DNA from 3 places in the Streptomyces sp. NPDC058246 genome. Region 2 is predicted to be linked to each of the others. Evidence: riboswitches for the same ligand, from Rfam matches in the RefSeq annotation. Region 2 holds a riboswitch; each other region holds the start of a gene.
What was found. A riboswitch is a leader RNA that binds a small molecule or an ion and turns the genes downstream of it on or off. The one in region 2 is predicted to bind cobalamin.

Region 1 (6,568 bases), on a different contig from region 2:
GAGGCCGAGGCGCAACTGCGCGGCCTCGTCCTGGTCGACCTGCCCGACCACGACTCCGCGGCCGTCCAGCACCGCGAACAGGTGGACCGCATCCTGGCGCTCGTCGACGCGGTCATCTGGGTCGTGGACCCCGAGAAGTACGCCGACGCCGTCCTCCACGAGCGCTATCTGCGGCCCATGGCCGGGCACGCGGAGGTCACCTTCGTCGTGCTCAATCAGGTGGACCGGCTGCCCGGGGAGGCCGCCGACCAGGTCCTCGACGATCTGCGGCGGCTGCTCGACGAGGACGGGATCGCCCTCGGCGAGTACGGCGAACCGGGCGCGACCGTGCTCGCGCTGTCCGCGCTGACCGGCGACGGCGTCGGTGAACTGCGCGAGTCGCTCGGCCAGTTCGTGGCCGAACGCGGTGCCGCCGCACGTCGAATTTCGGCCGACTTGGACGCGGCCGCCGCGCGCCTGTGGCCCGTGTACGCGACCGGACGGCGCGTCGGGCTCAGCGAGGAGGCGCGCGACGAGTTCGCGGGCCGCCTCGCGGACGCGGTGGGCGCGGTCGCGGCCGGCGAGGCGGCCGAGCGGGCGTGGCGCCGCAACGCCAACCGCGCGTGCGGGACGCCCTGGCTGCGGCTGTGGCGCTGGTACCAGGATCGGCGCGAACCCTCGACCGGCCGCCTGGCCGTAAGGGCCCCCGCGGACGAGGAGGCCACCGCGCGCCAGCGCGTCGAGCAGGCCGTACGGACGGTCGCGGACCGGGCGGTGTACGGACTTCCCGCGCCCTGGGCCCAGGCGGTGCGCGAGGCGGCCGTACGGGGGGCGCAGGGGCTGCCCGAGGCGCTGGACGAGATGGCGGCGCGCGCCACGAGTCCGGTGGGGCGTCCGCCGCGGCCGGGCTGGTGGCCGGTCGCCGTGCTGGCACAGGCCTCGATGACGATCCTGCAAGTCGTCGGCGGACTCTGGCTGCTGGGACAGATCATCGGCATCAGCTCGCCGAATCTCGGGGTGCCGGTGCTGCTGATGGTGGCGGGCATCATCGGCGGTCCGGCCGTCGAGGGAAGCAGCAGAATGGCGGCACGCGGACCGGCCCGGCGCTACGGACTCGAAGCGGAGCGACGGCTGCGTGAGGCCGCCGCCGGTTGCGGCAGGGCCCGCGTCCTGGATCCGGTGGCAGCGGAGCTGCTGCGCTACCGGGAGGTGCGCGAGCAGTACGGGCGGGTGACGGGGGCGGCGGCGCCTGTCGGGTGACCCCCGGGCGTCGCTCGTCGGTAGCCCCGGCGGGTGACGCGGTTTTCCACAACCGGCCGGTAGCCCACAGCGCTCAGCGGGCTCGGCCCGGCGAAGGCAGTCTGAACTCGCGGCGATCGCAGCGCATGCGATCGCAGCGACAGACGCATTCGTACGGGAGAGGGGTCCGGGATGAACGAGACGATGGTGTGCACGGTGGGCAACGTGGCGACACGGCCGGTGTACCGGGAATTGGCGAACGGGGCGTCGGCGAGGTTCCGGCTCGCGGTGACCTCGCGGTACTGGGACCGCGAGAAGAGCGCGTGGACGGACGGACACACCAACTTCTTCACGGTGTGGGCCAATCGTGCGCTCGCCACGAACGTGGGGGCATCGGTGTCGGTGGGCGATCCCGTCATCGTGCAGGGCAGGTTGAAGGTCCGCACCGAACAACGCGACGGGCAGAGCTGGACGTCGGCGGACATCGACGCGGTGGCGATCGGCCACGACCTCTCGCGGGGTACGTCGGCCTTCAGGCGCCCGTCCAAGGAGGGGGACGCGACGGCGGCTGCCCGAGCCGAGCCCTCTTGGGAGACCGAGCCGGACAGCCAGCCGGAGACCGCGTCCCAACAGCGTCCGGAACCCGCGGGGGTGACGTGATGTTAGGGATTCACACATCCTGACCGAAGTGCGGCTTATCGACAAATCCATTGCGAACGGTCCCCATGGATTTGTCGATAAGCGCAGCTCACAGCTGTGCGAGCGATAACGATTCCGAGTCGGATCGGTTATCGGATGACATGCCTGGGGAGCGTGGTGCGCCGCGTCCTTAGGATGCCGGGCATAGCTCTCGTGGCTTCTGATTCTGCTGGCGGGACCGTCCCCCCATGTCAACGGGTCCTGCACGAAGGGGAATTCTGTGCTTTCTTCGCTGTCTGCGTTGTCCGCGCGCAGGCGAGGGGCCGCCGCCCGCCTCGCCGCCGCGACGTTGGTGTCCGGGCTCTTCGCCGCGGCGGCGATCGCCACCGCCGGTACGGCCGTCGCCGACGAGACTCCGCAGAACCAGGGCGGCGCGACGGCCACCATAGGCGACCTGAAGACGTACGGGTCCGCGGTCATTCATGACGGCGGCGAGGACTCGTGGGTGTCCGCGGGGCTCTTCGAGATGTCCGTGGACAACGGCGGCATGCTGCAGACCTACTGCATCGACATCCACAACCCGACGCAGCGGGACGCCAAGTACCAGGAGACCTCCTGGAGCGGTACGTCGCTGAGCGGCAACAAGGACGCCGGCAAGATCCGCTGGATCCTGCAGAACTCCTACCCGCAGGTGAACGACCTGGCGGCGCTCGCCAAGCAGGCCGGCGTCAGCGGCCTCACCGAGAAGGACGCGGCGGCCGGCACCCAGGTGGCCATCTGGCGGTACTCGGACGGCGCCGACGTGGACGCGGTGGACCCGCCGGCGGAAAAACTCGCGGACTATCTGCAGAAGAGCGCGCGGAACCTGGCGGAGCCCAAGGCGTCCCTCACACTCGCCCCGGCCGCGGTCTCGGGTCACGCCGGTGAGCGGCTCGGTCCGGTCACGGTGCACACCAACGCGGACAGCGTGACGGTGACCCCGCCCACGGACGCCGCCGCCAGCGGGGTGAGGATCGTCGACAAGAACGGCAAGGCGATCACCTCCGCGGCCGACGGCAGCCGGCTCTACTTCGACGTGCCGAAGGACAGCGCGGACGGTTCGGCCTCGCTGACCGTGCAGGCGTCCACGACCGTGCCGGTCGGTCGCGCCTTCACCTCGGAGACCCACTCCCAGACCCAGATACTCGCGGGCTCCAGCGAGTCGACGGTCTCCGCGACGGCGACCGCGAACTGGGCGGAGAGGGGCGCGATACCGGCCCTGTCCGCCGAGAAGAACTGCGCCAAGGGTGGCGTGGACATCACGGCGGCCAACAAGGGCGACGAGGCGTTCACCTTCGAGTTGATGGGGATCGAGCACACCATCGCGGCGGGCGCGACGCAGACGGTGACCATCCCGCTCCAGGAGGACCAGGCCTACGACTTCACGATCACCGGTCCGAACGGCTTCGCGAAGCGCTTCAAGGGCGTGCTCGACTGCGAGACCCAGGGCGGCGCGCACGACGTCACGACGCAGACGGTCAGTGAGCCGAGCCCGGCGACGGTGGGCGGCACCTCCACCGGGGGCACCGACCTCGCCGCGACCGGCGGCACCAGCGCGACGCCGCTCATCGCGGGCACAGCCATCGCCCTGGTGGTGATCGGCGGCGGGGCGGTCTTCCTCGTCCGCAAGAAGAAGGCACCGACGCAGGACTGAAGACCGGACCGGACAAGAGCGGAGGCGCAGGCCTCCAGCCTCAGCACCTTGGCAACTCGACAGTGAGCGACCGGAGCGGCTCAACCGCCGTCGGACGTGCGGTGTTCGTCGGACGAGCAGTGTTCGAGGAGTTCGGCGATCGGGCCGTCGGTCACCCGGTAGCGCACGACGCGCCCGTCCTTGTCGCCCTCGACCACCCCGGCGGTACGGAGCAGACGCAGGGCCTGGGACACGGCGGGGTCGTTCATGCCGGTCGCGATGGCGAGGTCGGAGACGGCAAGGGGCCCGGCTCGGTGCAGGGCCAGGAGCAGAGCGAGGCGGCGTGGGTCGGCCAGCAGGGAGAAGCGGTCGGCCCACGTGCGTACGTGCCCGGGCTCACCGATGGCGGCGACGGCGTCGCAGACCCGGTGGCCGTCGATGGTCCGGCGGTCGGCCCGCTCGGCGGGGACGAGGTGCATGGCGGCCATCTTCGCAGGCGGACACGGGACGCACGCCGCCGTCCCCGCGGCGGCCCGGGCGAGGTGCCCCATGTGATCTTCAATACCTGCGCAGCTGTGCAGCTTTGCAGGAGACCTCGGCCACCCCTACGGTGGGTGGGCCGTGGTGTTCGGGAAGACCGGTGACGACCCCTCAGGAGGTCCATACCGGAGCGGCCCTCGCCACTGTGATCGGGGAGTTCCCGTCCCGTGCCGCCTTCGGCGGCGCCACTGGCCGCGAGGCCGGGAAGGCAGGGTCGGGCGCGTGCACCCGTAAGCCAGGAGACCGGCCACGGCATCTCACGAAGTGATCCACGAGGTGCTGGAGCGTGACCGAATGACCCTGCCCACTCAGTCGTCCCCACCCGCCGCCGGGTTCCGCTGGCGCCGCGAGGACACCCTCCGAACCGCCGTACTCCTGGCCGTGATCGCGGCGTTGCACGTCGTCGCGTTCGGCATCCTGTTCCTGCTCGTGGTGCCGGAGCACTACGAGGTCGGCTCCAAGGCGTTCGGCATCGGCCTGGGCGTCACCGCGTACACCCTGGGCATGCGGCACGCCTTCGACGCGGACCACATCGCCGCGATCGACAACACCACCCGCAAGCTGATGGCCGACGGCAAGCGGCCGGTGTCGGTGGGCTTCTGGTTCGCGCTCGGGCACTCCAGTGTGGTGGTCGTGCTCGCCGCACTGATCGCCGGCGGCACCCAGCTGGCCGGTCGGATCATGAACGAGGGGTCCAGCACCCACCAGGTGCTGGGCGTCATGGGCACCACGATCTCCGGGTCGTTCCTCTACCTCATCGCCGCCCTCAACCTCGTCGCGCTCGTCGGCATTCTGCGGGTCTTCCGCGCGATGCGCGCCGGCGCCTATGACGAGGCCGAACTCGAACAGCACCTGGATTCCCGGGGTTTCATGAACCGGATCCTCGGCCGCTTCACGAAGTCCATCACGCGGCCCGGGCAGATGTTCCCGCTGGGCTTTCTCTTCGGGCTCGGCTTCGACACCGCCACCGAGGTCACCTTGATGGTGATGGCGGGCAGCGGCGCGGCGGCCGGACTGCCCTGGTACGCGATCCTGTGCCTGCCGCTGCTGTTCGCGGCGGGGATGAGCCTGTTCGACACGCTGGACGGCACGTTCATGAACTTCGCCTACCAGTGGGCCTTCTCCAACCCGGTGCGCAAGGTCTTCTACAACCTCACCATCACCGGACTGTCCATCGCGGTGGCCTTCTTCATCGGCACGATCGAGCTGGTGGGCGTCCTGCACGACAAGCTCGACCTGCGCGACGACGTGACCGGCTGGATCGCGGGACTCGACCTGGACAACGTCGGGTACATCATCGTCGGCCTGTTCGTGGTCGTCTGGGCGGCGGCCGTGGCGTACTGGCGGCTGGCCAAGGTCGAGCAGCGGTGGGCGGTCCGCCCCGCCGACGGGAGTTGACACCGGCGGGGCGGTAGCCGCGTCAGCAGCCAGGCGTACCGGCTAGGAGCGGGCGCTCCGGCCGCGCGCGAGGGCGAATCCGGCCGCGGCCAGACCGAGGACGCCGACGACCAAACCCGCGATGCCCAGACCACGAGCGGTCGAGTCACTGGACTTGCCGTTCGCGGTCGAGGTCTTGGGGGTCGAGGCGGACGGCGAGGCCGCGTCGGACGACTCGCCCGACGAGCCCTCCCCGGCGCCCTTGGCGGTGAGCTTGAGGACCGGCGCCGGGTTCTCAGGCTCCGCGCCGCCCTGCTGCGTCTCCTCGATCCAGCGGACGACATTGCCGTCCGAGTAGGTCTGCAGCGTCTTGAAGCTCAGCTGGTCGGTGTTGTCCGGAAGTTGGCCGAAGGCGACATCGAAGTCCTGGTACTCGCCGTGGCGGATCCTGCCGCCGGTCCAGGTGATCTCGGAGACGGCGTCGGTGATCGTGCCGTCGTCCGTCTTGATGGGCGTCTTGAGCTTGGTGGTGGTCACCTTCGCGGTCCAGCCCGCCTGCGGGGTGACCAGGACGCCCAGGACCGGATGGTCGGTGGGCAGGAAGACCTGCACCTTCGTGGTGCTGGCGGTGTCCTCCTCGTTGGGGACCCGGAAGGTCAGCACGCCGTCCGTGGCGCCCTGGGCGTAGCTCTCGGGGTGGACCGTCACATGCGCGAAGGCGGCGCCCGCGGCGGTCAGGACGCCGGCCGTGGTGAGGGCGGCGACAAGGCCGGCCCGGCGCAGGGTGGTACGAATCGGGGACATCAGGGCAACTCCGTACTGGTGTGGGTGCGATCAGGGCGTGTACGCGAGCCCTGCCGGCGGTCCCCGTCGGCAGACCGCATGCCGCAGCAGCGCCTGCCCGAGCGGGGAAGGCGCAAAGGCATTCCGGCGTACGACGTCCCGGCGCGCCGGTGCGTGAGACGGTCCCGTCCGCACCCGCCACCAAGCCGCGAGCCCGGGCACGAGCGCCACGGCCCACCGCAGCGAGGACCACAGAGCCGCCTCACCGCGCCGCAGCCACCAGGTCGCGAGCAGGGCGGCGGCCACATGCGCCACCGTGGCGTGGGGCGTCATGGCGTG
Region 2 (6,568 bases):
TCCTCGAGAGTTGTCCGAGGCCGAACCGGAAGGAGGTCCTCGGGTTCGTCGGGGCGCCTTCGGCGGGGCGGTCTCGGGTTCGTCGGGGCGCCTTGGGCGGGGCGGTGGTCCGGCCCTGTGGCGGGGGTCGGCCGGGTGGCTACATCAGGGGGGTGAGGAAGCGGCGCAGGGCCTCTTCGTAGCCTGCCGGGTCGGCGTTCCACATGGCGCCGTGCGGGGCGTCCTGGACGGTGTGCAGGGTGACCAGGTCGGGGCGGCGCTCGGCGAGGCGGCGGGAGGGGCCCCAGGGGGCGATGGTGTCGCCCGGGCCGTGCACCACCAAGGTGGGCACCGTGAGGTGGTCGGGGCGCGCGGCGTTCTCGGTGCGGTCGCCGTGCAGGCCCGTGCGGCCCTGGGCGGCGCGCACCGCGAGGGGCAGCAGGGCGCTGGGGGTGCGGCGGGCCGAGGCGAGGGCGCGCAGTGTGGTCTCCCAGTTGAGCACCGGCGAGTCCAGGACGAGGCCGGAGATCCGCTCGCGCAGCGCGGAGTGCGCGGCGGCGCGCAGCGCCATGGTGGCGCCGGTGGACCAGCCGTACAGGACGACGTGCTCGGCGCCGTAGCGCACGGCGTACCGGATGGCCGCGTCGAGGTCGCGCCACTCGGTCTCGCCGAGGTGGTTCAGACCGTCCTGGGAGCGGGGGGCGCCGAGGTCGCCGCGGTAGGCGAGGTCGAGCACCGGGAAGTGGTGGCGGTTGAGGAACTCCATCACGTTCATGGGATGTTCGCGGGTGCCGCCCAGGCCGTGCACGGTGATCACCCAGGTGTCGCGGACGGCGGGCACGAACCAGGCGGGCAGGGCGCCGAGTTCGCCGGGGACGTCGACGTCGGCGTGTTCGAGACCGAGGGCGGCGCCCGGGTCGCCGATGTGGAGGTTCGGGGTGAGCCACACCTTGTCGCCGGGTTCCAGGGACCCGTGGGTGACCCGCTCCAGGCGGCGTACGACCGTGTCGACGGGGTGCGGGGTGGCGTTCATGACCGGGCCGACGACCGCGTGGGAGCCGTCCCCGGCGAGGCCGTACGTGCCCGGGCGCTGGGAGGCCAGGTCCCGGGTGAGCGTGATCCCGCCCGCCGTCGTGGCGTGCACGGTGAGCCGGGGCTCGGTGGGCAGGGGCCTGCCGGGCGGCGTCTTCAGCGCGGCGTCGCTGGCGAAGCGGCCCGCCGCCACGGAGGCCGCGCCCGCGGCTATGGCTGCGGTGAGGGCTGCGGCCGTGGCTTTGAGGGTGCGCACGGATCCAGTCTCCCGGGGGAGTCCGTTATAGGCCAGCGGGAGCGGGGGGCGGGATGACGGCTTCCGCCCCGGGACGGGGCCTGTGGGTCCCCGTGGTGCGGGTGGGGTGGGAGCGCCGGGTCCGTACGGCTCGGTTGAGCCCTGTGGGTGGCGGGTGGGTGGGTTTTCCGCCCCCTCCGCCGCTGCCCGTCCCGTACCTGGAGCGCTCCGCCCCCCAGACCCCCGTATCGGACCGGACTGCCTCGTCCTCGAACGGCGGACGGCGGACGGCGGACGGCGGACGGGCTGGAGGGTGGCGCCGGCTACCTCTGGCCGTACCCCCGTAGGCGCTCCCCCGCCTCCGTCACCTGTTCGCCCGACAGGAGGGACGGGGTCAGGCCCGGGACGGAGGCGGAGAGGAGCCAGACTCGGGACATCCATTCCAGTTGGGCGGTGCGGTCGTAGGCCTGGTGCAACGAGGAGCCATAGGCGATGGTGCCGTGGTTCTGGAGGAGGCAGGCGGTGCGGTGGGTGAGGGCTCGGAGCATGTTCTCGGCCAACTCCGCAGTGCCGTACGTCGCATAGGGGGCGACACGGACCGGTCCGCCGAGGGCGCCCGCCATGTAGTGGATCAGCGGGAGCTCGGGGACGAGGGTCGAGACGGCCGTCGCGTGCGCGGCGTGGGTGTGCACGACGGCGCGCGCGTCGGTGGCGCGGTAGATCGCGAGGTGCATCGGCAGTTCGCTCGTCGGAAGGAGCGAGCCGCGCACCTGCCGGCCGTCGAGATCGACCCCGACGACGTCCTCGGGCCGCAGCCGGTCGTACGGCACTCCCGTCGGTGTGACCAGGACGGTGTCTCCGAGGCGTACCGAGACATTGCCCGATGTACCGACGACCAGCCCGTCGGCCACCGTCCGGCAGGCCGTCGCGACGAGCTCGTCCCACGCCCGTTCCACTTCGTCCCGCGCGTCCCGCCCGTCCAACTCTCCCCGCTCCGGCGCCACCTGTGCTTCCTCCCGCACGTCCCGTGCGTCCCGCCGCTGCTCAGCCATGCCGCGATCCTGCCAGGGAGAGTCGTCAACGCGCCGCAGGCGAGGGCACTTTAGGGCGGAAGCCATGCGTCCGTAAGGTCGCGTATGGGCATATATCCCCCTCTGTTGGCGATTGGCTGGGGATCGACGGGCATGGCCTGGTCCTCCAGTAACCTCTGGGGGATTTGTCGTGCACGTCGCCATTCCGGGGGGAAATATGGCCCGTGATCACAAACCGTTCCGTCGGCGCGCCCGCGCCCGCACCCACGTCGTCGCGGCGGCTGCCGTCGTGGCGGCACTCACCGCCGGGGGGACGGCCCTCACCGCGCTTCCGGCCGACGCCGCGAGCAGGCCCAAGGGGCACGACGTGTCCTCGCACCAGAAGAACGTCGACTGGCCGAGCGCGAAAGCGAAGGGCGCCCAGTTCGTCTACGTCAAGGCGACCGAGTCCCACACCTACCGCAATCCGTACTTCAGCCGGCAGTACAACGGCGCGCGCGACGCGGGCATCCTCCGCGGCGCCTACCACTTCGCGGTGCCGGACAAGTCGTCCGGCACCACCCAGGCCGCGTACTTCGTGCGCAACGGAGGCGCATGGCGCTCGGACGGCTGGACGCTGCCGCCCGCGCTGGACATCGAGTACAACCCGTACAGCAGCCACAAGTGCTACGGCCTGAGCAAGGCCAGGATGGTGAGCTGGATCAAGGCGTTCAGTGACGAGGTCAAGCGGGAGACCGGCCGCCGTCCGGTGATCTACACGACCACGCACTGGTGGAACACCTGCACCGGCGGCAGCCGCGCCTTCGCCGCGAACCACGCCCTGTGGCTCGCCCGCTACGACTCGGCGGACGCGGGCACGCTGCCCGCCGGCTGGTCGTTCTGGACCTTCTGGCAGTACGACAACAGCGGCAGCCTGCCGGGTGACCAGAATCTCTTCAACGGATCCAGCACTCAGCTCAAGCGGCTCGCCGGCGGCTAGAAAAAGGGAGCGGAGCCCAGGATTCCGCCTTCGTTCGAGCCCATCGGGCCGCCCCTCCGCCACAAACGGAGGGGCGGTCCACCCATTGAGACACCCCACCGCCCGCCCCAGTTCATCTTCCGTTCACTCAGGTTGCCTACGGTCCACTTGCCACTGACGTCAAACAGAAGCCTGGGTAAATGGAACACATCACGCTCCTCCTCGGAATCGTGATCGTCACCGCTCTCGTGTTCGATTTCACGAACGGTTTCCACGACACTGCCAACGCGATGGCGACGACCATCTCGACCGGCGCTCTGAAGCCCAAGACGGCGGTGGCCATGTCCGCCGTGCTGAATCTCGTCGGTGCGTTCCTCTCCGTGGAGGTCGCCAAGACGATCTCCGGCGGGATCATCAACGAAGAGGGCATTCGCACCGAAGTGATCTTCGCGGCGCTCGTCGGCGCCATCCTCTGGAATCTGCTGACCTGGCTTCTGGGTCTGCCCTCCAGCTCCTCCCACGCACTCTTCGGCGGCCTGATCGGCGCCGCGGTCATGTCGGCCGGCTGGTCGTCGGTGAACGGCTCGACCGTCGTCACCAAGGTGCTGATCCCCGCGGTCGCCGCCCCCCTCGTCGCCGGACTCGCCGCCATGCTGGCCACCCGGCTGACGTACAAGATCGGCAACCGCGCCGAGGAGAAGGCGACCGCCAAGGGCTTCCGCGCGGGCCAGATCGCCTCCGCCGGTCTCGTCTCGCTCGCCCACGGCACCAACGACGCGCAGAAGACCATGGGCATCATCACCCTCGCCCTGGTCACCGGCGGTGTGATCGCCCCGGGCTCGAACCCTCCCACCTGGGTCATCGTCTCGGCCGGTACGGCCATCGCGCTCGGCACCTACCTGGGCGGCTGGCGCATCATCCGCACCATGGGCAAGGGCCTCACCGACCTCGCGCCGCAGCAGGGCTTCGCCGCCCAGACCAGCGCCGCGACGGCCATCCTGGCCTCCTCGCACATCGGCTTCTCGCTCTCCACCACCCAGGTCTGCTCGGGCGCCGTGATGGGCTCGGGCCTCGGCCGCAAGGGCAGTGTCGTCCGCTGGTCGACCGCGACCCGGATGTTCGTCGCGTGGGGTCTGACCCTGCCGGCCGCCGGTCTGGCCGGCGCCTCCGCCGAGTTCCTCACCAAGCAGGGCACCTGGGGCATCGTCCTCACCGGCGTACTGCTGGTGGCCGGCGCCGGCGTCATCTGGACGCTCTCCCGCCGCCAGCCGGTCACCGTCGACAATGTCAACGACGTCCCCGCGGAGCCCGCGGGCGTCGTCACCGCGGCGATCGCCGCGGTCACCCCGCCGCCGGCCGGCTCGATCGCCACGGCGGACACCGACCTGAAGACCACCATCCCGGCCCCGGACGCGGAGCCCACCCGCCCGGCCACGGTGTAAGGAACGAACAGCATGCACATCGACTGGGCAGCCCTCGGCTCCGTCTTCGGAGTCAGCCTCGTGACCACCGTGGCCCTCGTCGGCCTCTTCACCCTCGGCATCGTCGGACTCTCCAAGCGCGAGTCGGCCTCGGCCCAGGGCGGTTCCGCCGCCCTCGCGGTCACCGGCGCCTACGTCTGCTTCGCGACCTGCGCGGCGGCGGTGGCGTACGGGATCTATCTGATCGTCGGCAAGTAACGTAAAAAGGGCATCACTTCGAGTGGGGTGCGGGACGGATCACCGTCTCGCACCCCACCCGTGTGTGGGCCTTCGCACACTCTCCCTCCGCAGGTCAACAGCAAGTTGACGGGTGTTCTCGGCCCGTGGTGGACTGCCGGAGCCAAGTACGGCGACATGAGAGGAAGCCGGTGTGAATCCGGCGCGGTCCCGCCACTGTCACCGGGGAAGGAAGTCCCCGGGAGCCAGGAACTCTCACCGCCGGTCTCGTCGAACCAGGGCGTGGACACCCTGAGTGAGGACATATCGCCATGCGCGGCTGCCCAAGTGCTCTGCCAACTAAGCGAATGACGCGGACGACGGCTGTGCCCGACCCGACGGTCGGCTGAACCGATGCGTGCCGATCGCGTCTTCGCGTACGGCGCCGCCGCCGGCCTTCTCGGTGACCTGCTGCTCGGCGATCCTCGCCGGGGGCATCCGGTCGCCGCGTTCGGGCGGGCCGCGGGAGCTGTGGAGCGGGTGCTGTGGCGGGACCACCGCGGGTGGGGCGCACTGCACACCGCCGTGTGCGTGGGGGGTGCCGCCGGGCTCGCGGCCGTCGCGGCTCGTTCCGTACGTACCTCTCGTACCGCTTCCGTCGCCCTGACCGCCGCCGCCACCTGGGCCGTAGTCGGAGGGACCTCCCTCGGCCGGGAGGCCCGGGCGATCGGCGGTGCGCTCGCGGCCGGGGACGTCGAGGTGGCCCGGGAACGGCTGCCGCATCTGTGCGGGCGGGATCCGCAGGCGCTCGACGAGGACGGGATCGCCCGTGCCGTGGTCGAGTCCGTCGCGGAGAACACCTCCGATGCCGTCGTGGGGGCACTGGTGTGGGGCGCCGTCGGCGGCGTGCCCGGTCTCGTCGCCTTCCGTGCCGTGAACACGCTCGACGCGATGGTCGGGCACAGGTCCGCCAAGTACCGGCGCTACGGCTGGGCTTCCGCGCGGCTCGACGATGTCGCGGGCTGGCCGGGCGCGCGGCTGACCGCCGCGCTCGCCACCGTCGCCGGAGGCGACCCGCGCGGCGCCGTGCGCGCCTGGCGCGCGGACGCCCGCAAGCACCCGAGCCCCAACGCCGGCCCCGTCGAGGCCTCGTTCGCGGGTGCGCTCGGTGTGCGGCTCGGCGGGACGCTCTCCTACAGCGGCCGGGTCGAGCACCGGCCCGTGCTGAACGGCGCGGGCCGCGCCGTCGAGGTCGACGACATCGAACGGGCCGTACGGCTGTCGCGGCGCGTGAGCCTGCTCGCGCTCGGTGTCAGCGTGGCCGCCCGAACCCTGACACGACGGGGAGGCACGTCATGAGCGGCGGACTGCTGATCGCCGGAACCACCTCCGACGCCGGCAAGAGCGTCGTGACCGCCGGGATCTGCCGGTGGCTGGTGCGGCAGGGCGTCAAGGTCGCGCCCTTCAAGGCGCAGAACATGTCCCTCAACTCCTTCGTGACGCGTGAGGGTGCCGAGATCGGGCGGGCGCAGGCCATGCAGGCGCAGGCCGCGCGCGTGGAGCCGACCGCGCTGATGAACCCCGTGCTCCTCAAGCCGGGCAGTGACCGCAGCAGCCAGGTCGTGCTGATGGGCAAGCCGGTGGGCGAGATGAGCGCGCGCGGCTATCACGGGGGACGGCAGGAGCGGCTCCTCGG
Region 3 (6,568 bases), on a different contig from region 2:
GATCACGGCGGAGGCGTACGGTCCATCGAGGTCCCCATCCCGGACAATCCCCTCGGCCACACACTGGTGTACGTGGTCGACACGGACCGGGGCCCCGTCCTGATCGACACGGGCTGGGACGATCCGGCCTCCTGGGACACCCTCACCGAGGGTCTGGCCGACTGCGGCACCTCGGTGACGGAGATCCACGGGGTCGTCATCACGCACCACCACCCCGACCACCACGGCCTGTCGGGCAAGGTACGGGAGGCGTCCGGGGCGTGGCTCGCGATGCACGAGGCGGACGCCGCGATCGTGCGGCGGACGCGGGAGAACCGGCCCGAGCGCTGGTTCGCGTACATGGCGGCCAAGCTGGAGGCGTCCGGCGCGCCCGAGGAGCACGTGGCGCCGCTGCGCGACGCCCGGACCTTCCTGCGCCGCCCGAGCACCCTCCCCGGGTTCTCCCCGGCGCTCCCCGACCGCGAGATCGTCCCCGGCGAGCACCTCGAGCTGCCCGGCCGCCGCCTGCGCGCGATCTGGACCCCGGGCCACACGCCCGGCCATGTCTGCCTCCACCTGGAGGAGGTCCATCCCGCCCGACTCCCCGGCGCGGGCCGCCTGTTCTCCGGCGACCATCTCCTCCCGAGGATCACTCCGCACATCGGCCTGTACGAGGATCCGGACGACGCCACGGTCACCGATCCCCTCGGCGACTACCTCGACTCCCTGGAGCGCGTCGGCCGGCTCGCCCCCGCCGAGGTGCTCCCGGCCCACCAGCACGCCTTCACCGACGCCCCGTCCCGCGTACGCGAGCTCCTCACCCACCACGAGGAACGCCTCACCGGCCTCCTCACCCTCCTCTCCACCCCGCTCACCACCTGGCAGCTCGCCGAGCGCATGGAGTGGAACCGCCCCTGGGACCAGATCCCCTACGGCTCCCGCAACATCGCGGTCTCGGAAGCCGAGGCCCACGTACGCCGCCTGGTGAAACTGGGTCGCGCGGAGGCGGTTCCGGGGAGCGATCCGGTGACGTACGTGGCGGTATGAGGCCGATGCCAAGGGGCCATGGCGGCACCTAGCGACCGGCGGCCGCGTAGTCCAGTCCCTCCCCGTACGGCATGGCGAGGCCCTCCTGGTAGGCCTTCTCGTAGGCCGTGTCGCCGAGCTCCTCGCGGATGCGGAGTTCGTGGTGGAGGCGGGTGGCGAGGAGGTCGGGGGAGGCCATCTGGGCGCGGCCGGTGAGTTCCCAGACTCGGGCGCCGATGCCGAGAAGGCGGGCCGCGCGGTGGCCGTCGCCGGCCGCGACGACGGCGGCGGCGAGCACGTCGAGGGCCATGGCCGCGCCGACGGTGTTGTGCAGCAGGCCGTGCCCGGCCAGGGCGGTGCGGGCGGTGCGGACGGCCGCGCGGACGTCGCCCCGGGCGAGGTCCGTCTGGGCCACGATCCCGTCGGCGAACGCGCCCGCCCACCCCTCGCCGCACGCCACGCTGGCCGCGCGCACCTCCTCGGCCACCGCGCGCGCCCGCTCGTAGGCGCCCCGCAGCATGTGCGCGAAGGCGAGTGCCACGCGGACCTGGAGCTGGGCGGCCCCGAACCCGTCCTGCCGGATGGGCAGCCGGGGTGCCGCGGACAGCACCTCGATGGCCTCGGACAGCTTGCCGCTCAGGGACAGTTGACCGCCGGTGAGGTACGCGGCGGCCACCACCGCCACCGCGTCACCCTGCTCCTCGGCCGCGTCCACACACCGGCCCGCCCAGTCGGCGGCCACCTCCAGATCGCCCTGGAGCAGGGCCACCGCGCCGCGCGCCCACAGGGCGCGGGTACGGTCGGGACCCGGTGCCGGATCTGCGGCGAGCGCCAGGTCGAGGCAGTGCTGGGCGTCGCGCAGATAGCCGCAGTGCCGCCACAGGAAGCCGACGTCGGCCGCCATCTCCAGCGCTGCACGCCCCTCGGGTTCGGTGAGGGCGCAGTCCATGGCGGCACGGAGGTTGGCATGCTCGGTGAGGGTGCGCTCGCACCACGCCACCTGCCGTCCGGTGTTCCACTCGGCGCAGCCGTCGCGGGCCAGCCGCCGGTAGTGGTCGCGGTGCCGCAGCCGTACGGCGTGCTCCTCGCCGAGCGCGCGCAGCCAGTCGGCACCGAACTCCCGTACGGTGTCGAGGAGTCGGAAGCGGTCCGGGTCGGTGTCATGGCGGCGCGCGATGGACTGCTCGACGAGCCGGGCGAGCAGTCCGGCGATCCGCCCCGCGGGCAGCGGGCCGCCCGCGCAGACGTCCTCGGCGGCGCGCAGGCAGAAGCCGTCCGCGAACACCGACAGGCGAGCCCAGAGCAGCCGCTCCAGCGGTGCGCACAACTCGTGGCTCCAGCCGATGGCCGTCCGCAGTGTCCGGTGGCGCGGCGGCCCCTCGCCGTCGCGCGCGGTGAGCAGGTCGAGCCGGGACGTCAGGCCCGCCCCGAGGCGGCCGTGCAACTGGGCCAGGGAGAGCTCGCAGAGCCGTACGGCGGCGAGTTCGATGGCGAGCGGGATACCGTCCAGGCTGCGGCAGACGTCCTCGACGGCGGCGCGGTCGGTGTCACCGAGGACGAACCCGGTGTCGGCCGCGCGTTCGGTGAACAGGGCCACCGCGTCGTCGGCGACCGGCAGCGGGTCCAGGTGCAGCACGCGTTCGCCGGGCAGGCCGAGCGGCTGACGGCTGGTGAGGAGGATGCGCAGCCCCGGCAGGACGGGCAGCAGCGCCTCGACGAACGGCACACAGTCCGCGAGGACGTGCTCGCAGGAGTCGAGAATCAGCAACAGCCGCTTGCCCTGGGCCCATTCGGCGACCACCTCGGTGACCGGCGCTGTCGACTGGTCCGTGAGCCGCAGTGCCTCCACGACGGCCAGGCCCACCAGACCAGCGGTGTGCAGCGGGGAGAGCTCCACCAGCCAGACGCCGTCCGGGTACGCGTCCTGGACCCGCCTCGCGGCCCGCAGCGCGAGCCGTGTCTTGCCGACCCCGCCGACCCCGACCAGACTCACCAGCCGGTCGATCCCGACCCCGGGATCCAACTCCTGCTCCAGCCAGTCCAGTTCACCCAGCCGCCCGACGAAGCTCCGCGCCTCCGGGGGCAGATTGCCGGACCGTCCACCAGTCGTCTTCTCGGACACACGGACCAGTCTGACGTGATCACCCTCCCACGTTGCCCCGCTCCGGCAACTCGGACAGAAAGGTCGAAGCACCCGGCCACTTCCGGACAGCTTTCGACGCGATGTGATCAATTCCCTGCTGGTGAGGGTGGGGCGGGCGCTACGGGAGACCCTCGTTCCGCAAGCCCGCCCCTCGTCCCGAGTCGGCCGCCCCTCGGTCCGGACGGACACTGTCGTTCTGGACATACATCCCTCGGAAACAGCCCCCTGCGAAAGGTGAACCGATGAGCACCCTGCGCGAGCTTCTTCAGGCGTACGTCGAGGACGGCAGCGTGCCGGGGGCGGTGGGCCTCGTGGCGCGCGGTGACGACGTCGACGTACAGGCCGTCGGTGACGTCGACGTCGAGGGGAGTGCCCCGATGGCCAGGGACTCGATCTTCCGGATCGCCTCGATCAGCAAGCCGGTCACCGCCGCCGCGGTGATGATGCTGGTCGACGACGGCGCGATCGCGCCCGACGAACCGGTCGACGCGTGGCTGCCGGAGCTCGCCAAGCCGATGGTCGTGCGGACGCCGGCCAGTCCCGTCGACGACGTGGTCCCGGCCGTCCGGCCGATCACCGTCGCCGATCTGCTCTCCTCCCGGGCCGGCTGGGGCTTCCCGTCCGACTTCTCGCTGCCGCAGGTCCAGGCGCTGTTCGAGGTGCAGAAGGACGGCCGTGAGCCGCAGGCGTATCCGACGCCGGATGCCTGGGTGGCGGACCTCGCCCGCCTTCCGCTGCTCTACCAGCCGGGCGAGGCCTGGTTGTACGGCACCTCATCCGATCTCCAGGGCGTGCTGATCGCCCGGGTCACGGGCCGCCCGTTGCCGGAGTTCCTGGCCGAGCGGATCTTCGAGCCGCTCGGCATGAAGGACACCGCCTTCGAGGTACCGGCCGGCAAGCGCGACCGCTTCACCAGCTCCTACCGGAAGGCCCGGGGCGGGGGTCTCGAACTCGCCGACTCCCCCGACGGACAGTGGAGCAGCGTCCCGGCGTTCCCGTCCGGCGGTGGCGGCCTGGTCTCCACCGCCGACGACTGGCTGGCCTTCGCCCGGCTGCTCCTCGCCGACGGCACGGCGGACGGCCGGCGGCTCCTGTCCCCCGCCTCCGTACGGGAGATGACCACCAACCACCTCACCCCCGCCCAGCGCGACATCGGCGCCCTGTTCATGGAGGGCCAGGGCTGGGGCTACGGCGCCCAGGTCGACATCGAACGCACCGACCCCTGGAGCGTGCCGGGCCGCTACGGCTGGACCGGCGGCACCGGCACCACCGCCCATATCGTCCCGTCCACCGGCACGGTCACCGTCCTGCTCACCCAGGTCGCCATGGAGAACCCGACGCCCACCCCGCTGATGCGGGACTTCTGGCGCCGCACGGCCGACGCGACTCAGTAAGCGGGCGGCGCCACTCGGCGCCACTCGGCGCCACGAGGTGCCGCTCGCCGCCACGAGGTGCCGCCTGCGGCCGAGGGCCTCACAGGCGGCCCTCAGGCAATTTCGTACGGCCGGTAGAGTGAGCGCGTCGTCATCACACCCGTACGGGGGGAAGCCGGTGCAATTCCGGCGCTGACCCGCAACCGTGAACCACCCGCAAGGTGGTGAGCCGGATCGCCCCGCGCAGGAAGTGACCGGCTCGTGCCACCGGCAGCCCGCCGCTGGCCGGCACCGTCGAGGGATACGGAGCCGGAGCCGCCCGGATGCTCCCGCGTGCGCCCGGTGCTGCCCGGCTCCCCGCAGGGAGAGTCATGATTGTTCGCCGCAGCACCGCGGTACTGGCCGCCACCGTCGTCATCGGTACGGCCGTCGCACCGGCGGCGTTCGCCGCCGACGCGTCCCCCTCCCCCTCCCCTTCCGTGGCGCTCCCCTCCGGGCTGTACGGCTCCACCGACCCCACCTACGACGGCGTCTGGCGGCAGTCACTGGCACTGCTCGCCCAGGACACCGTGGGCGTCAAGCCCGCCGCCAAGGCCGTCGACTGGCTGACCGGCCAGCAGTGCGCGAACGGCGCCTTCGCCGCGTACCGCGCCGATGCCACCGCCAAGTGCGACGCCAAGACGACGGTCGACACGAACAGCACGGCCGCCGCCGTACAGGCCCTGGCCGCGCTCGGCGGGCACGACACCGAGACCGGCAAGGCCGTCGCCTGGCTGAAGTCCGTGCAGAACAAGGACGGTGGCTGGGGGTACGCCGCGGGCGGGGCCAGCGACGCCAACTCGACGTCCGTGGTGATCGGAGCTCTCACCGCGGTGGGCGAGAAGCCCGACGACGTCTCCAAGGGCGGCAAGTCGCCGTACGACGCGCTGGTGAAGCTGTCGCTGCCCTGCGACGGCGCCGACGCGGGCGCCTTCGCCTACCAGCCGGACAAGAAGGGCAAGCTCGCGGCGAACGCCGACGCGACGGCGGCGGCCGTGGCCGGCTCGCTCGGCAAGGGCCTCGCCGGTGAACCCAAGCAGCCGATCGCCGACCCCCTGTCCTGCAAGGCCGCCGACGGCAGCCACCCCGAGCGGGCCGCGCAGAACGGTGCCGCGTACCTCGTCAAGGCGCTCGCCAAGGACAAGTACCTCAAGTCGGCGCAGCCCGGCGCCGAGGACCGGCCCGACTACGGCAACACCGCGGACGCGGTCCTCGCGCTCGCGACCTCCGGACACGGCGACAAGGCGGCCGACACGATGCGCTGGCTGGAGGGCCACTACGCGCAGTGGGCGAAGCAGGCCGGGCCGGCCGCGTACGCCCAGCTGATCCTCGCCGCCGACGCGGCGACCTTCGACACGTGGGACTTCGGCGGCCAGAACCTCGTCAAGCAGCTCAACGCCCTTGGCCCCGCTCCGGAGTCGGTGCCCACGGCCGGCCCCTACCCCTCCTCGGGTGCCGAGAAGAACGCGGACCAGGCCAAGGACGAGGACGACAAGGGCCTCGGCGTCTGGTGGATCGTCGGCGTCGGTCTCGTCGCCGGCATCGGCATCGGCTTCCTGCTCAGCGGCCGCAACAAGAAGCGGCAGCTGTGACCCGGCGCGGTACGACCACCCCGGTCCTGGTCCTGGCCCTGCTCCTCCTCCTGCTCGGCGGCACGGCGGGCCAGGCCCAGGCCGTCGGCTACCGCTACTGGTCCTTCTGGGACCTGACCGGCGGGAAGTGGACGTACGCGACCCAGGGTCCGTCGACCGCGCGGCCGTCCGACGGCGATGTCCAGGGCTTCCGCTTCGCGGTGAGCCAGGACTCCCAGGACGCCGCGAAGCCGCGCGGGAAGGCGGACCTCGCCTCCGACCCCGCTTCCGCCTTCGCCTCCGACCTCGCTTCCATATGCGCGAAGACGCCCGCCCAGCACGGCAAGAAGCGCGTGGCCCTGGTCATCGACTTCGGTACGACGGCGGACGCACCGTCCGGCGAGACGCCGCCGTCCCCGCGTACGGCGTGTGCCCGC

Region 1: another riboswitch for cobalamin. It lies ahead of ACFVXA_RS12295 (HoxN/HupN/NixA family nickel/cobalt transporter); the one in region 2 lies ahead of ACFVXA_RS32365 (cobalamin biosynthesis protein).
Region 3: another riboswitch for cobalamin. It lies ahead of ACFVXA_RS26625 (prenyltransferase/squalene oxidase repeat-containing protein); the one in region 2 lies ahead of ACFVXA_RS32365 (cobalamin biosynthesis protein).

Annotation. Positions count from the first base shown of each region.
Region 1 covers NZ_JBHVWZ010000006.1:339,551-346,118, reverse strand. Annotated here, with positions in the region: gene ACFVXA_RS12315 (GTPase) at 1-1,239, shown strand, start outside; gene ACFVXA_RS12310 (single-stranded DNA-binding protein) at 1,411-1,878, shown strand; gene ACFVXA_RS12305 (Cys-Gln thioester bond-forming surface protein) at 2,159-3,550, shown strand; gene ACFVXA_RS12300 (helix-turn-helix domain-containing protein) at 3,631-4,008, opposite strand; cobalamin riboswitch at 4,109-4,336, shown strand; gene ACFVXA_RS12295 (HoxN/HupN/NixA family nickel/cobalt transporter) at 4,364-5,467, shown strand; gene ACFVXA_RS12290 (YcnI family protein) at 5,510-6,250, opposite strand; gene ACFVXA_RS12285 (hypothetical protein) at 6,281-6,568, opposite strand, start outside.
Region 2 covers NZ_JBHVWZ010000030.1:67,654-74,221, forward strand. Annotated here, with positions in the region: gene ACFVXA_RS32340 (alpha/beta hydrolase family protein) at 140-1,267, opposite strand; gene ACFVXA_RS32345 (class II aldolase/adducin family protein) at 1,570-2,298, opposite strand; gene ACFVXA_RS32350 (lysozyme) at 2,495-3,256, shown strand; gene ACFVXA_RS32355 (inorganic phosphate transporter) at 3,436-4,677, shown strand; gene ACFVXA_RS32360 (hypothetical protein) at 4,690-4,914, shown strand; cobalamin riboswitch at 5,027-5,168, shown strand; gene ACFVXA_RS32365 (cobalamin biosynthesis protein) at 5,287-6,231, shown strand; gene ACFVXA_RS32370 (cobyric acid synthase) at 6,228-6,568, shown strand, end outside.
Region 3 covers NZ_JBHVWZ010000020.1:123,610-130,177, forward strand. Annotated here, with positions in the region: gene ACFVXA_RS26610 (MBL fold metallo-hydrolase) at 1-1,026, shown strand, start outside; gene ACFVXA_RS26615 (ATP-binding protein) at 1,055-3,127, opposite strand; gene ACFVXA_RS26620 (serine hydrolase domain-containing protein) at 3,391-4,542, shown strand; cobalamin riboswitch at 4,649-4,782, shown strand; gene ACFVXA_RS26625 (prenyltransferase/squalene oxidase repeat-containing protein) at 4,893-6,152, shown strand; gene ACFVXA_RS26630 (SCO2322 family protein) at 6,149-6,568, shown strand, end outside.